2 regions of the Mesorhizobium sp. M0207 genome follow, and region 1 is predicted to be linked to the other one. Evidence: predicted binding sites of a transcription regulator. Region 1 holds the regulator's gene; the other holds the start of a gene.
What was found. Region 1 encodes LexA, which represses DNA repair genes until DNA is damaged. Its sites were predicted from a motif close to TGTTCNNNNTGTGTTCNG; they were not measured.
Positions count from the first base shown of each region.

Region 2: a site for LexA is predicted at 2,550-2,567, ahead of NKJ15_RS11805 (ATP-dependent helicase). Genes of this name have one in related genera too.

Region 1 covers NZ_JAMYSQ010000007.1:189,206-193,381, reverse strand. Annotated here, with positions in the region: gene NKJ15_RS13325 (ComEC/Rec2 family competence protein) at 1-1,664, shown strand, start outside; gene lexA (transcriptional repressor LexA) at 1,658-2,392, opposite strand; gene kynU (kynureninase) at 2,840-4,087, shown strand.
Region 2 covers NZ_JAMYSQ010000006.1:131,128-135,303, reverse strand. Annotated here, with positions in the region: gene NKJ15_RS11805 (ATP-dependent helicase) at 1-2,508, opposite strand, end outside; gene NKJ15_RS11800 (glucose/quinate/shikimate family membrane-bound PQQ-dependent dehydrogenase) at 2,761-4,176, shown strand, end outside.

The sequences.
Region 1 (4,176 bases):
TCGGCAATCCGAAAATCGTGTCGTCGGACAGCATGCCGCTTGCCGCGCAGCTTTCTTCCGCGATCGAAGACGCGCGTGAATCCATCGCCGACCATATCCGCAGCCGCATCGGCGGTGCCGAGGGCGAGATTGCTGCTGCGCTGATCGTCGGCGTGCGCGCCGGCATTCCCGAGGAGATCAACGAAGCGATGCGGCGCACCGGCATCTACCACATCATCTCCATCTCGGGGCTGCATATGGCGTTGGTCGCCGGCACCATCATGGCGCTGCTCCGGGGTGCCTTCGCGCTGTTTCCCGATTTCTCATCGCGACGGCCGGTCAAGAAATATGCCGCGGCCGCCGCGCTTTTTTCGATTGCGGCCTACCTCGTCTTTTCCGGCATTGTCGTGGCGGCCGAACGCAGCTTCATCATGCTGGCGGTGATGCTTATCGCCGTGCTGTTCGACCGGGCCGCGCTCACCATGCGCAACCTGGCGATCTCGGCCATCGCGGTCATCCTGGTGTCGCCGCACGAGGTGGTCGGTCCGAGTTTCCAGATGTCCTTCGCCGCGACGGCGGCCCTTGTCGGCGCCTATGCAGGCTGGTCCGATTACCGCGCCGGCAGGGCCACCACGCCGCCGCCGCGGCAGTCGCCGCTACGCTTTGCCACTCGAAAGGTCCTGCTGGGCATGTGCGGTCTGGCGATGACCTCGATCATTGCAGGGAGCGCCACGGCGCTTTTCGCCATATGGCATTTCCAGCGCGTGGCGCCGCTCAGCCTGTTCGCCAATCTGGCCATCATGCCCATCGTCTCACTGGTCGTCATGCCCTTCGCCGTTCTCAGCGCGCTGGCGATGCCGTTCGGTGCGGATGGCCCTTTTCTCTATGTCATGGGCAAGGGGCTGACGGCGATGATCGCCCTGTCCGGGTGGATCTCGGAGCGCTCGCCGATCGATGCGGTCGGACTGATTTCGCTGAGATCCGTCCTTCTGGTGACGATCGCCCTCGTCATTGCCAGCATGGCGACGACGTGGTTGCGGCTGGCGGCACTTCCTTTTGCGCTCGCCGGCTTGCTGACGACAACGCAGACACGCATACCCGACGTATTGGTCTCGGAGGACGCACGGCTGGTCGCGCTGCCGATCGGCAGCGGTGAACTCGCGGTCAACCGGGCACGCCCGAATGAGTTCACCATCGACAACTGGAAACGCGCGCTCACATCAGAGGCTATCGTCGCGCCGGAAACACCTGGAAAGAACGACCCGCAATTCGACATTGCCGATCCGGCCGACCTACCGCCGGGCATGCCGTTCATTTGCACGGACGGCCTCTGCCTTGCCAGGCATCCATCCGGCGCGATCATCGCGCAAGCCAAGGACCGCGATACTGCGCGGCCAGCCTGCGCCTTTGCCAGCTTGATCGTCATCGACGACGCCACCGCCCATAACCCCTGCTACTACGACCGGCTGGTCCTCGTCGTCACCAAACGGCAACTGGCGCGCGCGGGAAGTGCCGCCGTCTATTTCGATCCACAAGCGGCAACACGCGCCGAGATCCGCTTCGCCGTCGAAAAATCATACCGGCCCTGGCACGTGCAGCGGAAATTTTCACGCGCGGCACGGGGCCTGCCGCCATACCGCCGGGCCGACAACCCCAAAGCCGGCGCCAAGGACGGAGCTCAGTAGCGGCGGATCAGTCCGACGAGCTTGCCCTGCACCTTGACCCTGTCTGGTCCGAAGATGCGCGTCTCGTAGGCCGGATTGGCGGCTTCCAGGGCGATCGAGGCGCCCTTGCGGCGGAACCGCTTCAGCGTCGCTTCCTCCTCGTCGACCAGTGCCACCACGATCTCACCGGGGCTCGCCGTATCGGCATTGCGGATGATCACCGTGTCGCCGTCGAAAATGCCGGCCTCGATCATCGAATCGCCTTTGACCTCGAGCGCATAATGCTCGCCGCCCATGATCATATCCGGCGGCACCGAAATCGAATGCGTCTGGTGCTGGATGGCGTCGATCGGCACACCGGCAGCGATGCGGCCCATCACCGGGATCGAAACGGCGGCGACGACATCGTCGTCATTTCCGGCTGCGGGCACGCGCGACGATGTCGGCTTGCCTTGCCGAGGGGCGCCTTGCCCAAGACTACCCTGGATGACACTCGGCGAGAACTTGCGTGCCGCATTGAGGCCGGGGGCGATCGAGTCAGGCAGGCGTAGCACTTCCAGCGCACGGGCCCGGTTGGGCAAACGGCGAATGAAGCCGCGCTCCTCCAGCGCCGTAATCAGCCGGTGGATTCCGGATTTGGAAGCCAGGTCGAGCGCTTCCTTCATCTCGTCGAATGAAGGCGGGATACCGCTTTCCTTCAACCTTTCGTGGATGAACATAAGCAGTTCGTGTTGTTTGCGTGTCAGCATAGCGACCCCCAACAGAATCAGAAAAACAAACCCAGAACAAACACTATCTGTTCCAGTTGTGTTCCGCAACTGTTTAAAGTTTAATGAATGCGTTAAGGCTCGGGAAACAAACGACGTCCCCTACCGGCGTACCGCATTTTCACCGCCGCAAGCCTCATCGCCTTGATTCTGCTTTCGTTTGCGCCCTTCTGGCCTCCTAGAAGGCGGCACTGGCATCGGCCGTCGGTCGGCAAAAGGCACGGAATTGAACCCGTATCGACTGTGCGGTTTGGTCAATGCACCGTGAACGAAACGAACTCAAAACGCCAACCTCGGGTTAAGTCCCGGTTTCCACCGCCTGGTCAGGCTGCTTCTCGCCGGTGGAGCCTTGCTGCGCGCAACCAAGTAATGGAAGAACAGTCGATGCGTGTCCGGCGTTGCGTTGGATCTTGGGGGAGCAGACAAATCATGACAGGAATTCCCGATCTCGTGGCCATAAAGGCGATGGATGCCGCGGATCCGCTGCGCGCGATGCGCGACCGCTTTGTGTTGCCGCAAGGAGTGATCTATCTCGACGGCAATTCGCTAGGAGCTGCTTCACGTGCCGCTTTCGATGAACTGCACAAGGCCGCGACCGAAGAATGGTCGCATGATCTCATCCGCGCATGGAACACGGCCGGCTGGTTCAACATGCCGCTTGAACTTGGCGACCAGCTCGGGCGCCTGATCGGGGCCGCGGCCGGCCAGACAGTGGTCTGCGACACGACATCGGTCAATATCTACAAGCTGCTGCACGCCGCCATGGCCATGCGACCGGAGCGGCAGGTCATCGTCGCCGAGGGCGATAGTTTTCCGACGGACCTCTACATGGCCGAGGGTGTGGTTTCGACGCGAAAAGATACGCTGCTGCGCCTCTCGGGAGTCGACGCGCCGACCATCGAAGAGCTGATCGACGAACGCACCGCTGTGGTGCTGGTCAACCACGTCAACTATAAGTCGGGCGAACTGCGCGACATGCCGGCGCTGACGCGCAGGGCTCAGGAAGCCGGGGCGATGATCGTCTGGGATCTCTGCCACACCGCCGGCGCGATGCCAGTCGAACTCGACAAGGCAAACGCCGATTTTGCCGTTGGCTGCACCTACAAATATCTGAATGGCGGCCCGGGCGCGCCTGCCTTCATCTATGCGGCTGAGCGGCATCTTTCCGACATCCAGCAGCCGCTCACCGGCTGGTGGGGCCATGCACGGCCCTTCGCCTTCGAGCCAGGCTATGCGGCCGGCACCGGCATCCGCCGGTTTCTGTGCGGCACACAGCCGGTCCTGTCGATGCGCACGCTGAAGGGCGCGCTCGACATCTGGAACGATGTCGACATGACGGCGGTGCGCAAGAAGAGCATCGCGCTGGCGGATCTGTTCATCGAGCTTGTCGAGGCAAAGTGCGGCACTTACGGGCTCACGCTCGAAAGCACGCGCGATGGGGAAAAACGCGGCAGCCAGATTTCATTCATGCATGAGCATGGCTACCAGGTCATGCGCGCGCTGATCGAACGAGGCGTGATCGGCGATTTTCGCGCGCCATCGACCATGCGCTTCGGCTTCACCCCGCTCTATGTCGGCTATGCCGATGTCTGGCAGGCCGTCAAAGTGCTTGAGGACATCCTGCACACCGGTGCGTGGAAGGATGCGCGCTTCGCCATCAAAGCAGCTGTCACTTGAGATTGATGCGAGAGCTGGAATCGTGAGGCTGGCGACGACGCGCCGCGCGATGCTTACGGCTACGCTGCAAGGCCATATGCCAGGGAGGG
Region 2 (4,176 bases), on a different contig from region 1:
GCCGTAGCCGGAGTCGGTTTCGCCATAGCCGATGCGCTCGACCTGGTGGCCGGAGCGCGTGCCCCAATTGCGGTCGGTCGCCTCGGTGCGGTTGGCTTGAGCGCGCTGCCAGCCCGGCGTCGCATAGGTGCTGGAGAAAGCGCCGGATTTTTCAGCACCGTTATTGCCGCCAATGTTGTCGAAGCGCGATGCCCCATAAGGGTTCTGCCTGCCTGCACTTTGGCCTCCACGACCGGAGACGAACGAGCCGCCGCCATAGGCATTGCCGTAGCCGCCGTAGGAGTTGCCGCTCTCGGAAACTTCGACATGGGCTTCCGGCAGCTCGTCGATGAAGCGTGACGAGATGGTCGATTGCCAGAGGCCGTGGATGCGGCGGTTGGAGACGAACCAGATGTGCAGGTTCTTCTTGGCGCGGGTCAGCCCGACATAGGCGAGGCGGCGTTCCTCCTCCAGCCCTGAGCGGCCGCCCTCGTCGAGGGAACGCTGGTGCGGGAACAGCCCTTCTTCCCAGCCGGGCAGGAACACGGTTTCGAATTCGAGGCCCTTGGCCGAATGCAGCGTCATGATGTTGACCGCGTCGAGCTCGGCATTCTGCTCGGCGTCCATGACGAGTGCGACATGTTCGAGGAAGGAGCGCAGCGATTCATACTCCTCCATGGAGCGGATCAGTTCCTTCAGGTTTTCCAACCGTCCCGGTGCTTCGACCGAGCGGTCGTTCTTCCACATATCGGTGTAGCCGCTCTCCTCAAGAATGGTCTCGGCGAGCTCGGTGTGCGGGGTGGTTTCCAGCGCCTTCTGCCAGCGCTCGAAATTGGCCGCGACCTCACGAAGTGCGGCGCGTGGCTTCGGCTTCAGCTCGTCGCTCTCGGCGAGTTTTGCCGCCGCCTCCAGCATCGGGATGCGCAGCGCCCGTGCGGTGTCGTGGATCTGGCGGATGGTGGCCTCGCCAAGGCCGCGCTTCGGCACGTTGACGATGCGCTCGAAGGCGAGGTCGTCGGCGCCTTGTGCGACGACGCGGAAGAAGGCCAACGCATCGCGGATTTCGAGGCGCTCGTAGAAGCGCGGGCCGCCGATGACGCGGTAGTTGAGGCCGAGCGTGACGAAGCGGTCCTCGAATTCGCGCATCTGGAAGGACGCGCGGACGAGGATCGCCATGTCGTTGAGATTGTGCTTCTGGCGCTGATAAGCCTCGATGGTCTCGCCGACGGCGCGGGCCTCCTCTTCGGAATCCCAGGCGGCGTGGACATGCACCTTCTCGTCGTCCTCGGCGATCTTTTCGGTGAACAGCGTCTTGCCGAAGCGGCCCTCATTGTGGGCGATGAGGTGGGAGGCGGTGCCGAGGATGTGCGCGGTCGAGCGATAGTTGCGCTCCAGCCGGATGATGGTGGCGCCGGGAAAATCCTTGTCGAAGCGCAGGATGTTGTCGACCTCGGCGCCGCGCCAGCCATAGATCGACTGGTCGTCGTCGCCGACGCAGCAGATATTTACGGTGGACAGGCGCGGGCTTCCCTCCCCCTTGAGGGGAGGGTGGCCGGGCGAAGCCCGGTCGGGTGGGGTCCGTGCGGCAGTGCTTGACCTACCGGCGGCAGTGCTCGACGCTCTAGCGGTGCCTTCTGCGGCAACCCCCTCCGCCCGCTTCGCGGGCACCTCCCCCTCAAGGGGGGAGGATTGCGGCCGCTGTGCCAGCAGCCGCAGCCACATGTACTGGGCGGTGTTGGTGTCCTGATATTCGTCGACGAGGATGTAGCGGAAGCGCTTGTGGTATTCCTTCAGCACGTCCGGATTGGCGCGGAAGATGCGGATCGGATGGCACAGGAGATCGCCGAAGTCGCAAGCGTTCAGCGTTTTCAGCCGCTCCTGATAGGCCTTGTAGAGCTCGCGGCCCTTGCCGTTGGCGAAGGCACGGGCATCGCCCTCGGGGATGTCGGCGGGGCCAAGGCCCTTGTTCTTCCAGCCGTCGATCATCTGGGCGAACTGCTTGGCCGGCCAGCGCTTGTCGTCCAGCCCTTCGGCCTGGATAAGCTGCTTGATCAGGCGCACGACATCATCCGTGTCGAGAATGGTGAAGTCGGATTTGAGCCCGGCCAGCTCGGCATGTCTGCGCAGCAGCTTCACTCCAATCGAGTGGAAGGTGCCGAGCCACGGCATGCCCTCGACATTGCCTTCACCGATCAACAGGCCGATGCGCTGCTTCATCTCGCGCGCCGCCTTGTTGGTGAAGGTGACGGCGAGGATCTGCGACGGGAAAGCCTTGCCGGTGGCAAGGATGTGGGCGATGCGGGTGGTCAGGACGCGCGTCTTGCCGGTGCCGGCGCCGGCCAACACCAGAACCGGGCCTTCAGTGGTCTCAACCGCCAGCCGCTGCTCGGGGTTCAACCCCTTGAGATAGTCGGGCGCATTGTTCTGGTTGCTGCGGGCAGCCATGGCGCGCGCGGCAATGCCCGACGGGGCCACGGGCCGCGCGTTCGGTTCGTCAAAAAAAGGCATGTCTTCCGAAAAGCCGGACATCTCTCCCCGAATGTAGTGATTCGGCAGCGAAAGGCCAGAAGTGTCTCCGTTTTGTTCTCTGTCCATTCGGTGGACTCACAATCTGGATGGGTCCGCTAACCAAAACGCCGGGCTTGCGATGGGTCGGCACCGTAAAACGCCGAGCTTGCTTGACAGGGGAAGCGGGCCGGAGAAAGTTGCGTGGGGGCAGGAGCGCAATGCCGGGTTGCCCATGGACGCGTCGCGGAGCGCACCAGTCGAAGGAGCACCGTCTTGGCTGTGGTCATTACCTCCCTGATCCTTTTCCTCATCGGCCTGGCGGTTGGCGGCGGCGGCATCTGGCTCGTGACGCTGGGCGGCAGCTGGTACTACGTCATCGTCGGTCTAGCTTTCCTTGTCGCGGCCTGGCTGCTCTACAGGCGCAGATCCACGGCGCTGTGGCTCTACGCGGCGATCGTGCTCGGCACGCTCGCCTGGGCGGTCTGGGAGATTGGCTTCGACTGGTGGGAGCTCGGCCCGCGCGGCGGCATCATCGTGCTTGTCGCGCTATGGCTGTTGACGCCATGGGCGCGGCGCGGGCTTACCGGTCCCGACGGACGCGCGCCGCTGATCCTCGCCGTGCTGGCCTCGCTTGCGGTCGCCGGCTATTCGATGACGACCGATCCAAAGGATATTGCGGGTGAACTCAACACCGACAAGGTGACGCCGACGGCCGATCTCGGCGGCAACGTGCCGGCTGGCGAATGGCACTATTACGGTCGCACGCAATATGGCCAGCGCTATTCGCCGCTCGACCAGATCACCGCCGAAAACGTCGCCAATCTGCAGCCGGCCTGGACCTATCGCACCGGCGACGTGAAAGGGCCCGACGACATCGGCGAGACGACCTATCAGGTGACGCCGCTAAAAATCGCCGACACGCTCTACATCTGCACGCCGCATAATTTCGCCATCGCCATCGATGCCGCGAGCGGTAAGGAGAAATGGCGCTTCGATCCGCAGGTCAAGCTCAACAAGGACCGCCAGCACCAGACCTGCCGCGGCGTGTCCTATTATGCCGATGCCAGGGTCGCCGCTGGCCAGCCCTGCGCCACACGCATCTACCTGCCGACATCCGACGCCCGGCTGATCGCGCTCGATGCGGCGAATGGCCAGGTCTGCCCGACTTTCGCCGAAGGCGGCACGCTGAACCTGGTCGCCAACATGCCATATCCGAAGCCGGGCTATTATTATTCGACCTCGGCGCCGCTGATCGTCGCCAACAAGATCATCGTCGGCGGCGCGGTCAACGACAATTATTCGACGCAGGAGCCGTCCGGGGTCATTCGTGCCTACGATGCCGACACCGGCGCGCTGTTGTGGAACTGGGATTCCGGCAATCCGGACCAGACGACGCCGCTGCCGCCGGGCCAGACCTACACCAACAACTCGCCCAACATGTGGTCGACGGCAAGCGCCGACGAGAAGCTCGGCCTGCTTTATGTGCCGCTCGGCAACAAGACGCCGGACCAGCTCGGCGCCGGGCGCAGCGCCAATGACGAGAAATTCTCCTCGTCGATCACCGCGCTCGATCTCAACAGCGGACAATTGCGCTGGGTGCGGCAGACCGTGCACCACGATCTCTGGGACATGGACGTGCCGGCGCAGCCGACGCTGGTCGACATCACCACGGAAAGTGGCGTGGTGCCG